Methylomagnum ishizawai: one gene and its partner. The protein of the gene in region 2 binds, or shares a complex with, the protein of the main gene of each other region. Links are inferred from orthologs where the notes say so. Each region holds a gene or a part of one and is shown on either strand. Other genes may lie near its edges.

The links.
Region 1: the proteins of tsaD (region 2) and tsaE are in contact, whole or in part, in a crystal structure (PDB 6N9A), measured with the Thermotoga maritima proteins. The link is inferred for Methylomagnum ishizawai from one-to-one orthologs. Residues at the interface, in WP_004082750.1 of Thermotoga maritima: Cys10, Asp11, Arg49, His50, Leu82, Gly84, Gly135, Gly136, Glu154, Thr155, Leu156, Asp157, Asp158, Ser159, Glu162, Asp165, Lys166, Arg169, Leu170, Tyr175, Lys213, Thr214, Leu217, Tyr218, Gln221, Arg222, Asn324; in WP_004082108.1 of Thermotoga maritima: Leu37, Gly38, Lys46, Lys57, Val59, Lys60, Ser61, Thr63, Phe64, Thr65, Leu66, Met67, Val69, Pro71, Tyr82, Arg83, Leu84, Asp86, Asp88, Phe89, Asp93, Ile128, Asp130, Glu131, Arg134.

Annotation. Positions count from the first base shown.
Region 1 is NZ_FXAM01000001.1:1,812,570-1,818,629, forward strand. What follows is about bases 148-3,147. They hold tsaE (tRNA (adenosine(37)-N6)-threonylcarbamoyltransferase complex ATPase subunit type 1 TsaE), read left to right. Parts: upstream 148-1,416; coding sequence 1,417-1,878; downstream 1,879-3,147. Other genes in these bases: B9N93_RS08190 (NAD(P)H-hydrate dehydratase), read left to right, coding at 148-1,420; B9N93_RS08200 (N-acetylmuramoyl-L-alanine amidase family protein), read left to right, coding at 1,984-3,147. Also shown: more of B9N93_RS08190, read left to right, coding at 1-147; more of B9N93_RS08200, read left to right, coding at 3,148-3,159; B9N93_RS08205 (alpha/beta fold hydrolase), read right to left, coding at 3,241-4,167; B9N93_RS08210 (carbohydrate ABC transporter permease), read left to right, coding at 4,482-5,312; fbaA (class II fructose-bisphosphate aldolase), read right to left, coding at 5,381-6,060. UniProt on the Escherichia coli protein: Required for the formation of a threonylcarbamoyl group on adenosine at position 37 (t(6)A37) in tRNAs that read codons beginning with adenine.
Region 2 is NZ_FXAM01000001.1:4,103,491-4,119,468, reverse strand. The notes cover bases 12,182-15,159. They hold tsaD (tRNA (adenosine(37)-N6)-threonylcarbamoyltransferase complex transferase subunit TsaD), read right to left. Parts: upstream 14,189-15,159; coding sequence 13,175-14,188; downstream 12,182-13,174. Other genes in these bases: dnaG (DNA primase), read left to right, coding at 15,029-15,159; B9N93_RS18450 (GatB/YqeY domain-containing protein), read left to right, coding at 14,540-14,989; rpsU (30S ribosomal protein S21), read left to right, coding at 14,290-14,523; B9N93_RS24930 (hypothetical protein), read left to right, coding at 12,789-13,271; B9N93_RS24935 (hypothetical protein), read left to right, coding at 12,340-12,744. Outside these bases: B9N93_RS18520 (alkaline phosphatase PhoX), read left to right, coding at 1-646; B9N93_RS18515 (serine/threonine protein kinase), read right to left, coding at 747-2,678; B9N93_RS18510 (hypothetical protein), read left to right, coding at 3,044-3,373; B9N93_RS18505 (AAA family ATPase), read left to right, coding at 3,476-4,528; B9N93_RS18500 (DUF58 domain-containing protein), read left to right, coding at 4,525-5,382; B9N93_RS18495 (CARDB domain-containing protein), read left to right, coding at 5,499-8,195; B9N93_RS18490 (DUF333 domain-containing protein), read left to right, coding at 8,220-8,519; B9N93_RS18485 (MBL fold metallo-hydrolase), read right to left, coding at 8,531-9,745; B9N93_RS18480 (RibD family protein), read left to right, coding at 9,952-10,794; folK (2-amino-4-hydroxy-6-hydroxymethyldihydropteridine diphosphokinase), read right to left, coding at 10,801-11,298; folB (dihydroneopterin aldolase), read right to left, coding at 11,291-11,653; more of plsY, read left to right, coding at 11,731-12,181; more of dnaG, read left to right, coding at 15,160-15,978.

The DNA of each region.
Region 1 (6,060 bases), 2.3 Mb from region 2 along the record:
CCGCTACGCTATCGACATCCTGGGCATTCCGGGGCTGGAACTGATGCGTCGGGCCGGTGCCGCTGCCTTCGCGGCGCTGTGCGAGCGCTGGCCCACAGCGCGGACCCTCTCGGCCATCTGCGGGGCTGGCAACAACGGCGGCGATGCCTATGTGGTGGCGCGGCTGGCCCATGAGGCGGGCTGGGATGTCCGGGTCTATCCGGTCGCGCCTCTGGCGGGGTTGAAGGGCGATGCGCTGGCGGCTTATCAGGAATACCGGACGGCGGGCGGCGCGGTGCTGGATTTCATCCCGGCGGATTTCGAGGGCGCGGAAATCCTGGTGGACGGCCTGTTCGGCACCGGGCTGGACCGCGAGGTCGAGGGCTTGTTCGCCGAGGTCATCCGCGCCGTCAACCGCTTCCGGGGCAAGGTGCTGGCCTTGGATATTCCTTCCGGCCTGTGCGCCGATACCGGGGCGGCGCTGGGCGTAGCGGTGCGGGCCGCTGTCACGGTCAGCTTCATCGGCCTGAAACAGGGTTTGTGTACCGGCGAGGGACTGGAATACGCGGGCGAACTGGTGTTCGCCGATTTGGAGACCCCGCCCATGGTGAAACACGCGGTCAAGCCTTCGGCCCTGTTGCTGCCGCCCTTGGCGCAGGGGTTGCCGCCGCGTCCGCGCTATGCCCACAAGGGCCATTTCGGCCATGTGCTGGTGCTGGGCGGCGAACAGGGCTATAGCGGCGCGGCGCGGCTGGCGGCGGAAGCGGCGGCGCGGGTCGGGGCTGGGCTGGTGAGCCTTGGCACCCGCCCGCAACACGCGGCTTTCCTGAATCTGGACCGGCCCGAACTCATGTGCCACGGCGTCACCCGGCGCGACGAGGCGCAAGACCTGCTGGGCCGGGCCACGGTGGCGGCGGTGGGACCGGGACTGGGGCGTTCGGACTGGGCGGCGCTGTTGCTGGATGCCGCCATCGACAGCGGCCTGCCCTTGGTGGTCGATGCCGACGCCCTCAACCTCCTGGCCGCGCAGCCGCGCCGCTGCGAGCGCTGGGTCTTGACCCCGCATCCGGGCGAGGCCGGGCGCTTGCTCGGGACCGGCACGGCGGCGGTGCAGCGCGACCGCTATGCCGCCGCCCGCGCCTTGCAGGACCGCTATGGCGGCGTGGTGGTGCTGAAGGGCTCGGGCACGCTCATCGTCGGCGCGGACGAATTGCCCAGGGTGTGCATCGCGGGCAATCCCGGCATGGCTAGCGGCGGCATGGGCGATGTGCTGACCGGGGTGGTCGCGGGGCTGTTGGCCCAGGGTTTGGAGCCGCTGGAAGCCGCCACCCTGGGCGTGCGCCTCCATGCCGCCGCCGGTGACGAAGCCGCCCGCGATGGCGAGCGTGGCCTGTTGGCGGGCGATTTGATGGCTCCCTTGCGCCGCTGGGTGAACCGATGAATGCGGTCCTGGACCTGCCCGACGAGGCCGCCACCCTCGAATTCGCCGCCCGGCTCTACCGCCATCTGCCGCCGGGCTGCCTGGTCTATCTGCACGGCAATCTCGGCGCGGGCAAAACCACCTTTGTGCGCGGTTGCCTACGCTCGACCGGCTTCACCGGCGCGGTGAAAAGCCCGACCTTCACCCTGGTCGAGGAATACGCGCTGCCCGACCGCACCTTGTTCCATTTCGACCTATACCGGCTGAACGACCCGGAGGAACTGGAATGGATGGGTATCCGCGATTATCTCCGGCCCGGAGCCACCTGTTTCATCGAATGGCCCGAACGCGGCGCGGGACTCCTGCCGGGGGCCGACCTGGATATCCGCCTGGAAATCCTGGGGCCAAGCCGCCGCGCCACGTTGGCGGCGACGAGCGAACAGGGCAGGGCGATCCTGGCCGCGTGGGCGGCGGGGTGATGGAGTCGCCCCGGTGATTCGGTTTTGCGTAATAAGTCCCGCTCGAAAGCTTGCGTAGCGTGGAATGCGCGGCTATTTTTCCCAAGCGCTTCAGGGGTATCCAACATGAACAAAAAATCGGTATGGGGTGGTTTATTGTGGCTGGCCGTGTGGGTGTCCGGGGAATCCGGCGCGGCCGCGGTCTGGGTGAAATCGGTGCAATGGGGGGCGGGGCCGCATCCGCGTTTGATGGTGGATTTTAGCGGGGTGCCGGGGTATCGGGTGATCAACTTGGGAAGCGACGCGCCGCTCGCCATCGAACTGGCCGATACCGCCCTGGCCGGGGGCTTGGCACAACCGCCCGCCGCCCATCCGGTCGCGGCCCGGATCGGCTCCTTGCCCGGCAAGGCCAAAGGCAGTCTCCGCCTCCTGGTCGAGACCAAGCGCAACGCCCCCCATCAGGCCCGCATGGAGCAATGGCCCGACCACGCCCGCCTGACCGTGGAGTGGACCCCGTCCGCCGTCCCGGCACCCGCGGCTGCTTCCACCAATTCCGCCCGCGCCCGCGCCAAACCGGTCCATTCCTTCGTGGTCGCCATCGACGCCGGGCACGGTGGCAAGGACACCGGGGCCATCGGACCCGGCGGCACCTTGGAAAAGAACGTGGTGATGGCGATTGCCCGCAAGTTGGCGTGGTATGTCCAGGCCGAGCCGGGGATGAAGGCGGTCTTGGTGCGGCGCGGCGATGAGTTCGTCGATCTGCGCCACCGCGCCGCCATCGCCCGTAAGGTGCGGGCCGATTTGTTCGTGTCCATTCATGCCGACGCCTATACCGACGGCGGGGTGAAGGGTTCCTCGGTGTATACGCTGTCGGAACACGGCGCGTCCAGCGAGGCGGCGCGGTGGCTGGCCGACAGCGAGAACGCCGCCTTGGTGGGCGGTCCCAAGCTCAAGGACAAGAACAAACTGCTGGCCTCGGTGCTGGTGGACCTGTCCAAGAACGCCACCCTGGATGCCAGCGACAAGGCGGCGGAAAAGGTATTGCGGGAACTCAGGAAGGATTTCGCCGTGCATCACGACGAAGTGCAGAAGGCCGAGTTCGCGGTGCTGAAATCGCTGGACGTGCCGTCGATGCTGGTCGAGACCGCCTTCATCTCCAACCCGGAGGAGGAACGCAACCTGACCAACAACGCCCACCAGGACCGGGTGGCGCGTTCGGTGTTCCGGGGAATCAGGGCTTATTGCGCGGAGTCGCGTCGGAGCGCGGGGGCGGCGGGGTTGCGGGTGGCGGAAGTGCCCTGAGGATTTCCCGCAGTCGATTTGCAAAAGCCCCGGTGGTGAGAGCGGGGCTTTTTTGTGCCCAAAGTGATGGGGTTTGGGTATTCAAGGGGTATTCGACGGTGGCGCAGGGGCTAGGAAACTCGATAGTTGCTCCACCAAAAATGCCGGCGCTTCTTCCGGCACGAAATGGCCGCTGTCTTCGGCGATGGCCGACTTGATAATATCGGCCTTGGCTTGCAGCGCCTTGGAAAGCTTGTCGGCAACCCCGTAGCGTCCGGCAACGGCTAGGACGGGCATGGCGAATTTCTGATCCGCATAGGCCGCGACGAACTGGGCATCGTCCAGCAAGGCGCGGTAATAATTGAACCCGGCGGTCATGCCGCCTGGGCGGGCATAATGCTTGGCATATTCGTCTATGGCCTGCGGGGTAATGGCCTGTTTTCGATGCGCCCATTGCTTGATTTGCGCCGCGATATATTCCCGCTCCCGGTTTTTGGTCAGCATCTCTGGAAAACCCGCTGCCATGTGGAATCCATAATGCCACATGCCACCCTTGGCGGAATCCATATTCTCGGTTCCGGGCGGCATGCAATCCACTAGGACCAACTTGGCTACCAATTCGGGATGGACCAGGCCGAGGACATAGGCCGCTTTGCCGCCCATGTCGTGGCCCACGACGAAGGCCGGACCCCTGCCCAAATGCTGGATCAGCGCCGCTATATCATTGGCGATAGTCGGCTTGTCATATCCCGTCCGGGTTTTTTCCGAGAGTCCCAGGCCGCGCAAATCCGGGGCGACGACGGTATATTTCCCGGCGAGCATCGGCATGATCCGGTGCCATTCATACCAAGTTTGCGGCCAGCCATGTAATAGGAGCAGCAGCGGGCCTTTTCCCATTTTTACATAATGCATTTGGATGCCATTCACCTGCGCGAATCCGCTCTTCGCGCCTTTGGGCAAGGGGTTGGCTTGGGCCGGAATAACCAGGCATGACAGGGCTAATAATAACGGGGGTATTAGTTTCTTCATGGGTGGATCGAACTGGGTGGCGGGAGTTGAACATCGGTTTTTGCGCTTTGGCGTTGGTACGCGCCAAGGCGGTCGGTGATTTGCCAATGCCCGGCGGGTTTATCGCCCTCGAAACCAGCGGGTCGGTATTGTCGGCTCACCGCCGGGTTATTGCTTGCGCCCGTTTATAATACCAGTCCCCATGTCCGCTCCGCCTTCGCTATTATGCGGCCCAGCCATAAGCGATACACATCCAGACCCCGCAGTGGCAAACACGGTACCGAAACCGCCCTCAAATGGTTAAAAACCACCTTTCCAATACCCTGAATATTCCCATGCCCGGCTTCCGCGTCGTCCTCCAATCCACCCTCCTACACCTCGCCCTCGTCGCCGCCGCCGTCCTCACCCTGTTCCCCCTGCTGTGGATGGTCGCGGTTTCCCTGATGTCGCCGGACGAGGCCAACCGCTTCCCGCCGCCGCTTTGGCCGGAACAACCCAGCCTCGCCCATTACCGCGCCCTGTTCGCCCGGCTCGATATCGCCCGCTACGCCTTCAACAGCCTCGCCGTCGCCACGGCGGTGACGGCGCTCTCGCTCCTGTTCAATGCCCTGGCCGGTTACGCCTTCGCCAAGCTGCGCTTCCGGGGCCGCGACCGGCTGTTCGGGGGCTTGCTGGCGGCGATGGTGATTCCGTCCCAGGTCGCCATGCTGCCCTTGTTCCTGCTGCTGAAAAGCCTGGGGCTGGTCAACAGCTTCGGCGGCGTCGTCGTCCCCGGACTCGCCAGTATCTTCGGCATCTTCCTGATCCGCCAATACGCGCTGTCCATCCCCGACAGCCTGCTCGACGCCGCCCGCATCGACGGCGCGGGCGAATTCCGCATCTTCTGGTCGTTGGTGCTGCCGCTGTGCCGCCCGATCCTGGTGACGCTCGCCATCTTCACCTTCATGGGCACCTGGAACGATTTCATGTGGCCCTTGGTGATCCTCACCGACAGCCAGCGCTATACCTTGCCGGTGGCCCTCGCCAACCTCATGGGCGAACGCGCGCTGGATATGGAATTGATGATGGCGGGGGCGGTGCTGACCGTGCTGCCGGTGGTGGCGTTGTTCCTGGCTTTGCAGAAGTACTACATCGAAGGCTTGGTGCTGGGCGGCGTCAAGGAATAGCCCAAACGGCGGGCACAAAAAAGCCGGGGCGAACCCCGGCTTTTTCCGTCCTTAACGGTGGCGGACGCTTACAGCGTGCCGACCGCGTTCAGTTCCTTGAACGCCTGTTCCAGGCGGGCCACCATGCTGGTTTGGGCGGCACGCAGCCAGACGCGGGGATCGTAGAACTTCTTGTTGGGCTTGTCCGCGCCGTCGGGGTTGCCGATCTGGCCTTGCAGATAGCCTTCGTTCTTCTGGTAGTACTGGCGGATGCCGTCCCAGGTCGCCCATTGGGTGTCGGTGTCGATGTTCATCTTGACCACGCCGTAGCTGATGGACTCGGCGATTTCTTCCGGGCTGGAGCCGGAGCCGCCGTGGAACACGAAGTTCAGGCTGTTGGCCGGGATGCCGAACTTCTCGGACACGTACTTCTGGGAGTTGTCGAGGATTTTCGGGGTCAGCTTGACGTTGCCGGGCGAGTACACGCCGTGGACATTGCCGAAGCTGGCGGCGATGGTGAAGTTCGGGCTGATCTTGATGAGGTGTTCGTAGGCGTAGGCCACGTCTTCCGGCTGGGTGTAGAGCGAGGCGTGGTCCGCGCCGCTGTTGTCCACGCCGTCTTCCTCGCCGCCGGTCACGCCCAGTTCGATTTCCAGGGTCATGCCCAGCTTGGCCATGCGCTCCAGGTACTTGGCGCAGATTTCGATGTTTTCTTGCAGGCTTTCCTCGGACAGGTCCAGCATGTGGGAGCTGAACAGCGGCTTGCCGG
Region 2 (15,978 bases):
CTACGCCATGCAGGTTTCCTGCACCACCGGGACGCAGTTCGGCCAGGGTTGCGAAATCGGCAATGCCGGCTGGATCGAGGTCGCCGCCGCCAACGCCCGCGGCGAAGCCGATACCAAGGGCGCCACCGGCTATTACCGCCCGGAAGACCTGCACCAGGATATCCGTTACAGCAATCCCAGCGTGCCCGCCGCGGTCCGCGTTTGTTGGACCGATACCGGCAACGAAGGCGGCAAGAACTACTCCGAGGTCGTTTGCGCCGTGGACAGCAACCCGCTCAACACCACGGGCCGCACCACTGTCGTCAACCGCTTCGTCGAAGGCGACACCGATTTCAATTCCTTCGACAACCTGGACTTCCAGCCGCGCACCGGCAACCTATACGTGGTGGAAGACCATGACAACGGCGACATCTTCGCCTGTTTGCCGGACGGTGCCGACCGCGACATCAAGACCGATGGTTGCGCCAAAATCCTGTCCGTGAAGGATACCAAGGCCGAACCCACCGGCTTCATCTTCATCGGCGATGGCTCCACCGCCTTCGTGTCCATCCAGCACTCGGACGACACCAATATGCCGGCATATGACGGTTTCGGGACCGACGACCTGATCAAGATCACCGGCTTCAAGGTTCCGGGCTTGAGGTAAACCCCAAAGCCGCGTCCGGCCTGTCCCGCCGGAGGCGGCTCCGTCCGGGCGGGGGCCGGAACGCCGGCCTTGCCGCCCGCTATGGTCTCCAACCGGACCCTCACCGCTCCAACTTCTTCCGCAAAGCCACCAACCCCGGATGGTCCGGCACCGCCTCCAGGCCATCCACCACCTTCTTCAAGCTCTCGGCGCTATTGCCCTGCTCGAACGCCTGCCACGCCGCCTGTTCCTGGGCGTCGGCGATCTTCCTCAAGCCCTTGACGGCGTCGCCGTTGTAGGGGTCGATCTTCAACACCTCCTGATAGGCCCAGAGGGCATTGCTCCCGGTCGGCGCGGTCAGATAGCCGACCTCGTAATGGATGGCGGCCAATTCCAGCAGGTCGGCGATTTGCTGGCGCTGGTCCTCGCTGAGCTGGACCGCCACCTTGGGCGTTTCCTGGGGCGCGAACAGGCTGAAATAAACACTGGCCCCACTGCTGCCCGCCGCCACCAGGGCCAGCGTCCACAAGGCGTAGAACGCGGGCGTGCGTACCTGTAAATCCTTGATGAACTCGGCGGCGGAAGCCACCCGGTCTTCCCGCTTCAAGGCGATGGCCCGCTGCAAGCCGCGCCATTGCTTGCGGTTCAGCCCCGGCACCGGCTTGGCCTGTATGTTCAATTCCAAGGCCTTGTCGGCGGCCAGCTTGCCGTAGGGATGTTTCCCGGTCAGCAATTCGTAGGCGACGCAGCCCAGGGCGTACAAATCGTCGCGGGGATCGGGGTCTTGGCGCTGGATCATCTCCAAACTGGCATAGGCCGGGGTCAGCGCCCCCAGGTCGCGGGCGTTGAAGATGGTGGCGTCCGCGCCCGCCTTCTCTACCCGGCCCGCCGCGCAGGCGATGCCGAAATCCAACACCCGCACCTCGCCATGGCTGTCCAGGAACACATTGCCCGGTTTGAAATCGGAATGCACTACGTCCTTGCTATGGGCGTAACCCAGCGCGTCGGCCATGGCCCGGATCAGTGGCCAAGCCTGTTTGAACGGCATCCCGCCGGGTGTTTCCCGGATCATCTGGTTGAGTGGGCGGCCATCGAGATATTCCATCGACATGAAGACATGGCCGCCGTCGCGGTCGAAGTCGAACACATTGATGATGTTGGGATGGGATAGCGTCTGCGCCCGTTTGGTCTCGCGTTGCAAGGCGATCAAGGCGATGGGGTTGTCGCGGAATTCGGGGTTCAGCACCTTGAGCGCCACATAGGGTTCGCGGTCGCGGGCTTCGCTTTTGCGCATATCCAGCGCCTTGAACACCGTGCCCATGCCGCCGCCGCCGATCACTTCTTCCAGCACGAAGCGCTCTTTCAGCATCATGCCGATTTGCAAGGGCCGGTCGGCGCGGGGTGTGGGGTGGGGTTGGGCGCGGGTGGCGGCCTGGGTGCCGTAGGTGGCTTCGGTGCGGTGCTTGGGGAGGGCTGGCGGTGGCGTGGGACTGGCGGAATGACCCGCCACCGCCGTGGCGTCGTCGGGGTTCCCCACCGCCAGCGTGGCCTCGGCCAGGGGCAGCGCCCAGGTTGGATCGTCGCCCGCCGGATCGGGCGCGATCCGGGGGCTATCCGCCTCGGCGTGGGCCGGGGAGGGCATGTCGTCCAGACGGGTACCAACCACCACGGTCGGTTCCGCGGCGGCAACCAACAGGGTCGCGTCATCGTTTCCCGGAGCGCCGACCACCAGGGTCGGCGCATCGTCTGGCGGGCCGCCGACCACCAGGGTGGCTTCGGCCAAACCCAGCGCGAAGGTGCGGTCTTCGTCCAGCGCGTCGCCCACCACCACCGTCGGTGCCGCCGGGTCCGCGCCGCCGCGCGCCCAGGGTTCCAAGGCGAAGTAGGCGGACGCCGTCAAGCGCCCCGCCGAATATTCGGCGTGCAACCGGATGGCCAGTGCGCTCCGGGCTTCCGCCCCGCGCTCCGCGTAAAGGCCCACGGCCCGCCGCAAACCGTCGAGATCGAGCGTGCCCTGTTGGTATTGTTCGAATATGCGTTGAAGGTCGGTCATGGGAGGAGGGGGTGTTGGATGTTGGGAGACACGGCGGACCCAGGTCGGTTGGGGTCCGGGGAAACGGCCATTTTAGGTCAAAATCCCCAGGCTTCCGCCGTCCCGGCCCAGGGTCGGCGTTCAGGTCCGGCAACACCCCGGCCCCCGTATCGCTCATCGCGGGAAACGGTCTTTTCCCAGGGGCTTCCGGGCATCCGGGGACATGCCTTGTGCTAGAATGCCCCGGTTTTGAATAGCCCCAATCCAGGAAGCCGGGAACGCCACGGCTTTTTGTTTTTCCGGGGGACAGGTTTCCGCCCGCCGCTGGCCGCTATTCCAGAATTCCCGACTCCATCGCATTGAACCCATAAGAGGAAAATCTATCCATGAAAACAGAAGCGATTCTGGCGAAGGTCTTCAAGTTCATCGTTTTTGTGATGTTCACCTTCATGATGCTGGTCTATTTCGGCGTGCTGTTGGTCCTGCCTTTGGATGTCATGTTCCAGATCATCCATCTGTTCCAGGGACTGGGCCTGCCGGTGGCGGTCGCCGGGGGGATTGGCATCGCGGCCCTGGGCTATCTGGTGTACAGCATCTACAAGTTCACCAAGCTGCACCAATTGCTGCTCGATATCGGCCTGCAATTGATCTACTTCGGCCAGGACCAAGTCAAGCGCTTCGACGATCTGATTCCCAGCCCGGCCTCCAAAGCCTGAAGCCCGCCTTCCGGCCCGGACCCCGCGAAACCCCGCTGATGCGGGGTTTTTGTTGTTGGGCGCTAAACTATCCGTCCCGACCGCCACCCGCCGATAGCCTCCATGCCAGCCGCCGAACCGAATCCGAATCCCAGCTTCGACAAAGACCGCCTGCTCGCCGAATGGCGCGACCGCGCCCTGGCGTTCGAGCGCGAAATCCATAAGGCCGTGGTGGGACTCGACCACGCCGTGCGCCAGATCACCGTCGCGGTCTTCGCCCGCGGCCATGTGATGCTGGAAGGCGATGTCGGGGTGGGGAAGACCACCTTGCTGCGGGCGGTGGCGCGGGGTTTGGGCGGGGTTTACGAGCGCATCGAGGGCACCATCGACCTGATGCCCAACGATCTGGTCTACCACACCTATATCGACGAGCAAGGCAAGCCCAGGGTCGATCCCGGCCCCATCCTCAAGCACGGGGAAAGCCTGTCGGTGTTCTTCTTCAACGAGGTCAACCGCGCCCGGCCCCAGGTGCATTCGCTGTTGTTGCGGGTGATGGCGGAGCGTAGCGTCACGGCTTTCAACCGCGAGCAGGTGTTTCCCTATCTCCAGGTGTTCGCCGACCGCAACCGGGTGGAGAAGGAGGAAACCTTCGAGATGCCCTCGGCGGCCCGCGACCGCTTCATGATGGAACTGCATATCGAGACGCCGGACGATCCCGATCTGCGGCTGGCCCTGATGTTCGAGCCGCGGTTCCACGATGTGGACCGGCTGATCGAGAACGTCCGGCCCGGCGTCCTGGCCCACCGCGAGATTCCCGATATCGCCCGCGCCATCCAGAACGGCATCCAGGCCAGCCCGACCCTGCAACGCTACGCGCTCGATCTCTGGCAGGCCACCCGCAAGCCCCAGGATTACGGCGTGAGGCTGGACGGTGTGCAGATGGACCAATTGATCCTGGCCGGGGCCAGTCCCCGCGGCATGAGCATGATGATGCGGGCGGCGCGGGTGGCGGCTTGGCTGGACGGGCGCGATTATCTGCTGCCGGAGGATATCCAGCGGGTGTTCGTCGAGACCACGGCGCACCGGGTGTTCCTCGCCCCGGTCTACGAACTGCGCCGCGAGGCCGTGATCGGCGAATTGATGGCGGGCATCCTGGGCCGGGTGGCCGCGCCGTGATCCCGGAATTCCATTATGCCGTCGGTTGGCGCACGGCGGGCTTGCATCCGGGCGGCCATGTCGGTGCCCGTTTCGGCGGCGGCCACGAATTCGCGGGCCATGCGCCGTTCCTGGCCCATCCCGATCCGCGCCATCTCGATTTCCGCGCCAGCCTGCGCGATCCGTTCGGGCAATTATTGACCCGCACTTTCCGTCAGCGCTGTTCCATTCCGGTTTATGTACTGGCCGATCTTTCCGCCTCGATGGGGTTCCGGGGTAGCGCCGCCAAGCTCGATCTGCTCGCCCGGTTCGCTGCCGCTTGCGCCTATTCCGCCTACCGGAGCGGCGATGGGTTCGGGTTCATCGGTTGCGACGAGGGTATCCGCTGGGAACTGTGCCTGCCCTGCCGCTTCCACAAGGGCGCGGGGCCGGAACTCGAAGCCCGGCTGAAGGATTTCACGCCGACGGGTCGTTCCGCCGGGGGATTGTTGGAAGCCGCGCCGCACCTGGGCAAACGGCGGGCGCTGGTGTTTTTGGTCTCGGATTTCCATTTCCCGCTGGCTTGGGCCGAAGGGCTGCTGGATGCGCTGGTGCGGCACGATGTGGTGCCGGTGGTGGTGTGGGATAGCGCCGAATACCAGCGGCTGCCACAATTCGGGCTGGTGGCTATCGAAGACCCGGAAACCGGAGCGCGGCGGCGTTTGTTGATGCGTCCGGCGCTCCGGGAGCGGTTCCGGGCCGCGTTCGCGGCCCGCCGCGAGGCGTTGATCCGGTTATGCGCCTATCGGGGGCGCGAGCCGTTTTTCCTGGCCGACCAGTTCGACGCCGACGCCATGACGCGCTATTTCGTCTCCGGGGTCGCGCCGCCGTCCTAGACGATAACGCGACCCGGTTGCCGCAAGCCCCGCCACCGGCTTGGGTTTCCGCCTTCCCGGTCCGCCAGGGCCGGGCGCATCGCTAGGATCAAGCTTTTACAACCAAGGAGGATAGGATGAACAAAGCGATGAACCCACGTTTGCTGCTGGCCCTGTTGACCCTGCCTTGGCTGCCCGGCGGGGCCACGGGTGCCGACCTCGCCTTGACCCTGGAGGCCACCCCCAATCCGGTCGCGGTGGGTGAAAACCTGACCTATGCGCTGACCGTCGCCAATCCCGGTCCCAAAGCCGCCCTGGGCGTGGTGCTGACCGATACCTTGCCTGCCGGGGCGGTGTTCAGATCGGCTTCGCCCGGTTGCCGCTTCGCCAGCCCCAAGGCCCGCCGCCAACACCGTATCACCTGCAAGCTCAAGCGGCTGCGGCCCGGCACCAGCGCGGCCTGGTCGATCCTGGTGACGCCGCAGGCCGAGGGCGGGCTGGACAGTAGCGCCAGCGTGAAATCGGCCAAACGCGATTCCAACCCCGCCAACAACAGCGCCAATATCAGCGTCGTCGTGGCCACCGCCAACCGCGCCCCCACCGCCCACGCCCTGAGCCAGACCGCCGACTCGGCGGTGCCCTATCTGCAATTGCAACTCTCGGGCAGTGATCCCGACAACGACACCCTGAGCTATGAATTGACCGCGCCCGCCCAGGGCACCGGCTATACCAGCGCCTACGTCGATTCCAAAACCGGGTTGCTCTATGTCGCTTTCGCCGCCGGATTCCAAGGCACCCTCACATTGCCCTACCGGGTCAGCGATGGCCGGTTGTTCAGCCCCGAGGCCGAAGTGCAAATCCTGGTCCAGCCCGACAACGGCGACAAGGGCACCGGCGGGCAGACCCTCGACGGCAAGACCTATTCCGGCTACGACAGCTCCCATCTTTCCACCAATGTCTACGGCTCGACCGGTACCGCGCCCACCGAACCGCCTTCGGTGGACCTCAGCCCCAGCTTCCCGCTGCCCGGCGACCAGGGTCAGCAAGGCAGTTGCGTGGCCTGGGCCGTGGCCTATGCCTTGAAGAGCTATCAGGAAGAAGTGGAATTGGGCTGGTCGCTCGATACGGTCGCGCATTTGTTCAGCCCGGCCTATCTCTACAACCAGATCAACGGCGGCGAGGACAACGGCTCGCAGATTTACGACGCGCTGGATGTGGTGATCGGCCAGGGACCGGCGGCGGGCAAGGGCGCGGCCACGCTGGCCACCATGCCTTATTCGGATCGGGATTACTGGACCCAGCCCGATCTGGCGGCGTTGGAGGAAGGGCCGAAATTCAAGGGTTTGGATTACAAGCGGGTGGAAGACCTGCAAGGTCTGAAAGCCGCGCTGGCCCAGCGCCGCCCGGTGGTGTTGGGGATCAAGGTCTACGACCAGTTCTACCATCTGCAAGGGACGGATTCGGTCTACAACTCCGACGCCGGCAGCAACAACGGGCCGCACGGCTTGCACGCCGTGACCGCCGTGGGTTACGACAACAACCGCTATGGCGGGGCCATCAAAGTCATCAATTCCTGGGGCACGGGCTGGGGTGATCAGGGCTTTTTCTGGATGCCTTACGACTTCATCCGCGATAAGGGCATCATTTTCCAAATGTGGGTGATGGACGACGCGCCCGACGGCGATATTACCCCGACACCCGATCCGGTGCCGCCCCTGCCCGCCAGCGAGCTGGCCGATTTGCAGATCAATGGCTGGAATGTGCAGGTGACGGGCTATACCCTGGGCGGCAGCGGCCAACTGGAATGGGAGGTCTCGAACGGCGGCCAGGCCACGGTGGCGGAAGGCGCGGCCAATGTCAGCCTGATGCTGTCCAAGGACCGCGTCATCAACGCCAGCGATCTCTATCTGGTCTACGAGCCCATCCCCTTCGATCTCAAAACCGGCGAAAGCGCCTACCGCAAAATCGCCGAGGGCAATGGTATCGAATTCCAGCTTCCCACCCGTATCGAACCCGGCGATTATTATCTGGCCCTCTTGGTGGACGATCTCAACGAGATACCGGAAACCAACGAGGATAATAATGTTTCCGTCGGTGAAAGTGCCGTCCCTCTGACTAATGGTTTGCCCGATCTTTATATCGATAACTGGTATACCTATTGGGATAGCGCCGGTGAGGCTTACCTGAGCTACGATATCTACAACTACGGTGCCCAGACCGCGCCGGGCGGTTGGACGGTCAAGCTGGAGTTGATCGATTTCTCCGGCGGTTATTGGGTGGTGGCGAGCGATACGATTGGCCAGGACTTGGCTCCGAACCAGGCGGTTTCCCGCGATGATTTTTCCAACCCGCCGCCCTTGCCGTTCAATGTGAACTACGACGAGAATTCCAACAAGATTCAGGCGGGGATTTATTACGTGGCTTTGTCGGTGGACGAGGAGAACGTGGTGCAGGAATCGGACGAGGATAATCTTTCCTATTATTGGGATTATGCCTATCTGCCCACCGATTGGTTCGCCAGCGCGAAACCGGCAACCCAGGCGCAGGCCGCCAGCGGTGCCCTGTCCGCCACTGCGTCCACGGGGACGGCCACCCAGGCTTTCCAGAATGGGCAAGCCGCCTATAACGGCAAGCGGCTACCGGGCCAGGTCGCGCAGCTACGCAAAGTGCGTATCGGCCAGACCTCGGGCGGGCAACGGACCATGGAATTCATCGACGAGGGCTTGAACATCGGCACCGCGTCCGTTCCCAAGGCTGAAAAGACCTACAGCAAACGGATACGGGCCGCGAACGCGGCCATTTTCCCGATCACCCAGGCCAAGCCCATGCCCTAGGCGTGGGCCATCGAGGAGGTTCCTATGCGACGGGGAATGCGATGGGGCGCGCTGCTGGCTTTGCTGCTGAGCGCCTGTGGAGGAACGGCGGTTTCCCAGGAGCCGCCCGCGAGGGCGCGATTGGCCAATCCCGCCGATGTCAAATGCGCCGCCGACGGTTGGCGTACCGAACCCATCCTGACCCACGGCGTCCCGACCGGCACGATCTGCGTCGAGCCGGACAGCGGACGGCGTTGCGAGGCCTGGGCTTATTTCCGGGGCGAGTGTCCGGCGGCGGCGGAGCGGTCCCCGCCCGCGACGCCGGAGCCGGTCCGCGGGCATTAGCGCCCCAAGCTTCAGGCCAAGCGGTCGATCCGCAGGCTATCGCCCTCGCCCGCGATGCGGCAGCGGGTGCTGGAGCCCAGGCCGTGTAGGTGCCGCTCGGCCAGCGCCAGCTTCCGCTCGATATCGGCGTCGCTGTGGTCGGGGTCGTGGTGGAACAGGTAGAAATAGCGGACACCGGCCGCGTGGGCCAAGCGGCTGGCCTGTCCGATGCTGGAATGGCCCCAATTCACCCGCTTGGGGTATTCGTCGTCGAAATAGGTGCAATCGTGGATCAGCACATCGACGCCGTCCAGGAAGCCGATCAATTCCCGTAGCGAGGTATCGTCCGGGCCACGCGCGCCCAACTCGTTGTCGGTCACATAGGCGACCGAGCGGCCTTGATAATCGACCCGATAGGCGAGGCAATGCCCCGGATGGCATAGGCGTTTGGCCTCGACCCGCACTCCGTCGAAGCGATGCACCCCTTCCCACAGGTCCAGGTATTCCACCTCGGCCTGGAACGCCCCGACCGTGATCGGGAAGAAAATCCCGTCCATCTGGTCGTCGATCAAATCCCGGAGGCTGCGCTCGCCCTGGGGCGGGCCGTGCAGGACGATATGGTTGCCGGGAAAATACAGCGGCTGGAAAAACGGCAGGCTGTTGAAATGGTCCCAATGCGGGTGGGAAATGAAAATCCGCCCGTCGAAGCGGCCCCCGTCGGTGCCCATCAGGTGGTTGGACAACATCCGCAGTCCCGTGCCGGCGTCGAATACGAAGCGGCGGTGCCCGCCGATGCGGAGGCCGACGCAGGAGGTGTTGCCGCCATATTTCAGGGTCTTGGGACCGGGGATGGGCAGGGTGCCGCGCACTCCCCAGAAGGTCAACTCGAAACGCCCGTGTTGGTGGAACGCTTCGGTCAGTTGTTCCGGCGTACAGGGCTTTGGCAAGCATTCGTCGGCCCCGAGAGCGTAGGCCGTGGCGCGGGTCGCGGGGGAGCGTGACAGCAGGAACAAGCGGGTCGCGTCGAGTTCCGGGCGGTGCCGGATCGCGGCCAGCAGTTCCAGCCCCTCGGATTCCGGCGCGTCGCCGTCCAGCACCAGCCCGGCGGGCCGGGTGGCGAGTATCCATGCCAAGGGGTGGGTTCCCAGGGTCCGGTCCAGGCATTTGAAGCCGGGCGGATGGGGTGGGTTCCAGTCCGGGCAGGCTGCGAGCAGGTACAGGGGTTCGGGCGGGTCCGCCAATGGCATGGGCTAATCCGGGGCGTTCGTGGGAAGATTGGGATTCCATGCCCGCTGGTGCCTGTCCGCTCGGCGGTTTTCCCCGGATCGAAGCCGTCCGGGGCCAATCAATGATAACCTCAAGCTAAGGATCGAGTTTTGCGACAAGTCCGGTTTTATCACGTCATCCGCGAGGGAGGGGGACATTGAACCACCCCGGTCCCGGAGATTTCCCCATGCCCCGGTTTCCCCAACTGCTAGGTCTTTTCCCGCCGCGTTCCGCCACCGTCGGCTTGGAAGGGTTGTATCTCGGTCTCGGCCTGCACCGGCTGGGCAGTCCGGCGGCTCCCTTCGTCTACGCCAATTTCGTCAGCAGCCTGGATGGCCGCATCGCCCTGGAAGACGCCGGGGGCAAGACCTATCTGCCCAAGCGCCTGACCTCGCCCAACGATTTCCGGCTGTTCCTGGAATTGCACGCCCAGGCCGATTGCCTTGTCACCCATGGCGGCTATTTGCGGGCGCTGGCGGCGGGGCGGCTGGGAAACATCCTGCAAGTCGGGGCGCACGAAGCCGGGCACGATCTGCCCGCTTGGCGCGAGGCCCAGGGCTTGCCGCCGCAGCCCGCCGTGGTGGTCGCCAGCGCCAGCCTGGATTTCCCGCTGCCGCCATCGCTCCGCGCCCACGGCCAGACCTGTTATATCGCCACCGGCACCCAGGCCGATCCGGGCAAGGTCGCGTATTGGCGGGATCGAGGCTACGAAGTGCTGGTCGCGGGCGCGGGGAAGACGGTGGAAGGCGGTGCCCTGACCCGCCAATTGGGCGGTCTGGGCTATCGTACCCCGTATCTCGTCGCCGGGCCGCGGATGTTGGAAACCATGGTGCGGGATGGTTGCCTGTCGCGCTTGTTCCTCACCACCACCCATCAACTGCTGGGCGGTCTGGGCTTCCATGGCTTGTTGCCGGGACCGGAATTGGGGAAGGCTGGGCGGCTTCGGCTGATGTCTTTGTATTACGATGCCGAAACGCCTGCGGGCGCGGGCCAGTGGTTCGCGCAGTTCGCGCCCGGCGCGGTCCTATAACGCCCGCTATTCCTTGCACCAGGGGGCCGGGAGCCGGGTCCGAACCAATCCGGCCTTGTCGAACGCCGCCCACAGTTCGGCATAGCGGCGGCCATCGACCGGATGCCGGTGGTCCGGGGCGATTTCCGCCAAGGGTTCCAGCACGAAGGCATGGCGCAGGATATCCCCGCGGGGTAGCTTCAACTTGCCTTCTTCCATCACCACATCGCCGTAGAGCAGCAAATCGATATCCAGGGTCGGCGGCACGGGCGGGTCGGCTTGTCGGACCCGGCCCTGCCGGTCTTCGATGGCTTTGAGCAAGGGGAGGAGTTCGGCGGGGGACAGCGCGGTCTCGCAACCGACCACGAGGTTATGAAAAGCCGGTCCCTCGAAACCGACCGCCGCTGTTTCGTAGAGGCTGGACACCCGCAAGGGGCCGAACAGCCGCGCCAATTCGGCCAGCGCGGCGGGGAGGTGGCGTTCCCGGTCGCGGGCGCTGCCCAGCCCTAGGAAAACCTCAGGCATGTCCCGGCTTGTGTCCGCGCTCGATCACGAGGCCCACGTCGCAGCCCTGGATCGCGCCCCGCTTATTCAAGGTCAGCCGCAGCCAGGGCACGCCGAATTCCTCGATCACGATCCCGGCGATGCGCTCGGCCAGGGTTTCGACCAGGAGGCAGCCGCTGGTTTCGACGAAGCTGATCAGCCGCCGCGACACCGCCTTGTAATCGACGGTATGGGCGATATCGTCGGACGCGGCGGCGGGCCGGATATCCGTGGCCATTTCCAAGTCCAGGATCACGGCCTGCTTGGTTTTGCGCTCCCAATCGTAGAGGCCGATCACCGTCTCGATCCGCAAACCCCGGAGAAATATAATGTCCATCGCCAATCCGTCCTGTGTTGAGTGTGCGGAATTGGTAGCATAAAAAGATCGAATTTTACAACCGGGGTGGTGCTGCGATGTTGGAATGGATTTTGATTCCTTTGGCCTATGGGTTGGGTTCCTTGTCCAGCGCGGTGCTGGTCAGCCGCCTGTTCGATCTGCCCGACCCCCGCGAGGAGGGCTCCAAGAATCCCGGCGCGACCAATGTGCTGCGCCTCGGCGGCAAGAAAGCCGCCATCATCACCCTGCTGGGCGATGCGCTGAAAGGCTTGATCCCGGTGTTGATCGCCAAGGGATTGGGCGCGGAACCCATGGTTGTGGGATTGGTGGGGCTGGCCGCGTTCATCGGCCATTTGTTCCCGGTGTTCTTCGGCTTCAAGGGCGGGAAGGGCGTCGCCACGGCCTTGGGGATTTTGAGCGGGTTCGCTTGGGGGGTCGGCGCGGCGGCGCTGGCGACCTGGATCGGTGTGGCCTTCGCCTTCCGCTATTCCTCGCTGTCGGCCTTGGTGGCGGCGGCTTTGGCCCCGGTCTATGTCTGGCTGTGGGCGGGGCAGTCGCCCGCGCTGACCGCCGTCGCCGTGGTGATGAGCGCCCTGTTGTTCTGGCGGCATAAGGGCAATATCGAACGCTTGCTCAAGGGCGAAGAGAGCAAGATCGGCAATAAGAAGGGTTAGGACGTGCTCGCTATGGCACTTCAATCATATTGGTCGGTGATGTATGTCGGCCCACATCATGGAGTGTTCTTGAAAAAGTTAGAGCGGCTCGCGGGTTTTACCGCTCTGGAGTTGGAGCGTGAACGTTTCATCATGTGGGAAGAAAGGGTCGAACACACTAGCTTTCTAGTCGAACACCGCGCAAGAACTTGGCCCGAACTCATTGTTGATGTGTTGCATATCGCTCAGCGCGTTTGTCCTGCATGGAAGCTTGTCATGGGCAACAAGGCTGTTGTGGCTGAAACTGGCCCAGCATGCAGTGGCGTTGAGGGATACACACAACGCATTTCTGGTACAAGAACTATGCGCTGGGAAATCAATGAGGCGCAGTACTACAATCGCATGAGGTGGCTAAGTGGTCAGCCCAACCGCTGGTAAAGCCAAGCTGGCTCGGCCTAACTCTGCGATAGGGGGCGGCGTTCATGCGAACCTATAGCGGACACCGGCAACCCGATTTCCATGTCCGCTATCGTTTTTTCAGTCCTGCCGAAGGGGGGCGGAGTACCCCGCCACGCCAGCATACCCGTTGGGATTTCCTATATGCGGATGACGATCCCCGGCGTGATCGCCTCTACATGATCTGGCCCGAATTCATCGATCCGGCGGGTTCGGTCTGGCCGGAAGGGGAAGTTCCAATGGAAGGCGATGCCTTGATGTTCATCGTCAATCCAGACTGGGTTTCCCAGCATAGGCAGCGCATTGCCGTCGGCACCCGGGGCTTTTTCATGGAAGGGTCGCGCAAGGTCGCCGCATGCGAAGTCACGGCCCTATTGGGCCTTTCCGTCCAACCCGGTAAAACCTGGATGAGCTACGGCGGCGTCAACTCGGTCAACGGCCAACGCGGCTGCGCCCGGATTTCCGCCGGTTCCACATGGCCCGCCAACAAGCGTTGGCAACCCGCATAGGCGATCATCGCCCCGTTATCCCCGCAGAAAGCCAAGCGCGGGAAATACACCCGATAACCTTCCTTCCGCGCCATATCATCCAGCTTTTCCCGCATCAGACGGTTGGCGCTGACCCCGCCCGCCACCACCAAGCGCTTCAACCCGGTTTCCCGCAAGGCCCGCCGCGATTTGATCAACAAAGTATCCACCACCGCCGCCTGGAACGCCGCCGCGATATCGGCCTTATCCTGGCGGGTGCCTTCAGTCGTGGCGAGCGTGGTCAAAGTGTGGGTCTTGAGTCCGCTGAAGCTGAAATCCAAGCCGGGCCGGTCGGTCATCGGGCGCGGGAAATCGAAGCGGTCCGCCCGGCCTTCATCGGCCAGCTTGGCGATTTCCGGGCCGCCCGGATACCCAAGGCCCAGCATCTTGGCGGTCTTGTCGAAAGCCTCCCCGGCGGCGTCGTCCAACGATTCGCCCAGGATGCGATAGCCGCCTATGCCTTCCACTTCCACCAACTGGGTATGTCCGCCCGACACCAACAGCGCGATGAACGGGAATTCCGGCGCGTCGGGTTCCAATAACGGCGCGAGCAAATGGCCTTCCATGTGGTGGACGCCGACGCAAGGGATATTCAGGGTCCAGGCCAGACTCCGGGCCACGGCGGCCCCCACCAACAAAGCGCCCACCAGCCCCGGCCCCCGCGTATAGGCGATGCCGCCCAAATCCCGCTGAGTCAGCCCCGCCTCGCCCAAGACCCGGCGGATCAAGGGAATCAGCTTCTTGACGTGGTCGCGGGAGGCCAATTCAGGCACCACGCCGCCATATTCCGCATGGGTCTTCACTTGGCTATAGAGCGCATGGGCGAGCAGCCCTTGTTCCGGGTGGTAGACCGCCACGCCGGTTTCGTCGCAGGAGGTTTCGATGCCGAGTACGAACATTGGTTTTTGCCTTCGTGAGCCGAGAGCGTATAATTATCCCCTTTTAATTCGGGGCCGGGATATCCGGCTGTCAATTTCCTATCAACCCTTTGGGGAGCTACATGCCTTCGATCAAGATCAGAGAAAACGAGCCGTTTGAAATCGCCATCCGCCGTTTCAAACGGGCCTGCGAAAAAGCCGGCGTCCTGTCGGAAGTCCGTCGCCGCGAGTTCTACGAGAAGCCCACCGAAGAGCGCAAGCGCAAAGCCGCCGCCGCCGTCAAGCGCCACCTGAAGAAGCTCTCCCGCGAACGCTTCGCCCTGCAGAACCTCCGCAAAGGCCGTCCGCAAGTCTGATCCTGGATTCCCCGCCATGAGTTCCCTCAAAGAAAGCCTGCAAGCCGACATGAAAACCGCCATGAAAGGCGGCGACAAGGATCGCCTGGGCGTGATCCGTTTGATCATGGCGGCGATCAAGCAGCGCGAAGTGGACGAGCGCATCAGCCTGGACGATGCCCAGGTCGTCGCCCTGCTCGACAAGATGATCAAGCAACGGCGTGAATCCATCGTCCAATACCAAGCGGGTAGCCGCGAAGATTTGGCGGCGATTGAAAGCGCCGAGATCGCGGTGATCCAAGCCTATCTCCCAGAAGCCCTCACCGAAGCCGAGATCGACGCCTTGATCCAGGCCGCGCTGGCCGCAACCGGCGCCACCGGCGTCGGCGGCATGGGCAAGGTGATGGCCGTGCTGAAACCCCAGATGCAGGGCCGGGCCGATATGACCGTGGTCAGCGCCAGGGTCAAAAGCCTGCTCGGTGCCTGACTGCCGCAGGGCACCGTGCCTCCCGCCGGATCATGAACGATGGCCGGCAAGATTCCCGAACACTTCATCCAAGAAGTCCTCGCCCGCGTCGATCTGGTCGAACTGATCGACGCGCGGGTTCCCCTCAAGCGCTCGGGCGGCAACTTCATAGCCCGCTGCCCCTTCCACAACGAGAAATCCCCCAGCTTCTCGGTCAGTCGCGACAAGCAGTTCTATCATTGCTTCGGCTGCGGGGCCAGCGGCAACGCCATTGGCTTCCTGATGGAATACGACCGCCTGAGTTTCCGCGAGGCCATGGAAACCCTGGCCGATACGGCCGGACTCAAAATCCCCGAGGAACCGCGCCCCGGTAAACCCGACACGCCGCGCCCGGAACCGACCGCCGATTTATACGCCGTGCTGGATTGGGCCGCCCGCTGCTACCAAACCCAGCTCAAAACCCATCCCGAAGCCGCCCGCGCCGTCGAATACCTGAAAGGCCGCGGCGTCACTGGCGAGATCGCCCAACGCTATCGCTTGGGTTACGCCCCACCCGGCTACCGCGTCCTGCCCCAGGATTTCCCGCTGGACACGCTGAAGGCGGCGGGCCTCGTCACCGTCAAGGAGGGTGGCACCGCCTACGATTGGTTCCGTGACCGCGTGGTCTTTCCCATCCGCGACCGCCGCGGGCGGGTGGTGGGCTTCGGCGGGCGGGTGCTGGGCGATGGGGTGCCCAAATACTTGAATTCCCCCGAAACCGCCACATTTAAAAAAAGCCACGAAGTCTATGGACTCTATGAGTTGCTGAACGCGGTCAGGAAACCCGAATTCGTCCTGGTGGTCGAGGGCTATATGGACGTGATCGCGTTGGCGCAGTTCGGCATCCCCAACGCCGTCGCCACGCTCGGCACCGCCACTTCCGGCGACCACATCAACCTGTTATTCCGCTACGCTGGCGAATTGGTGTTTTGCTTCGACGGCGACACGGCGGGGCGCAACGCGGCCTGGAA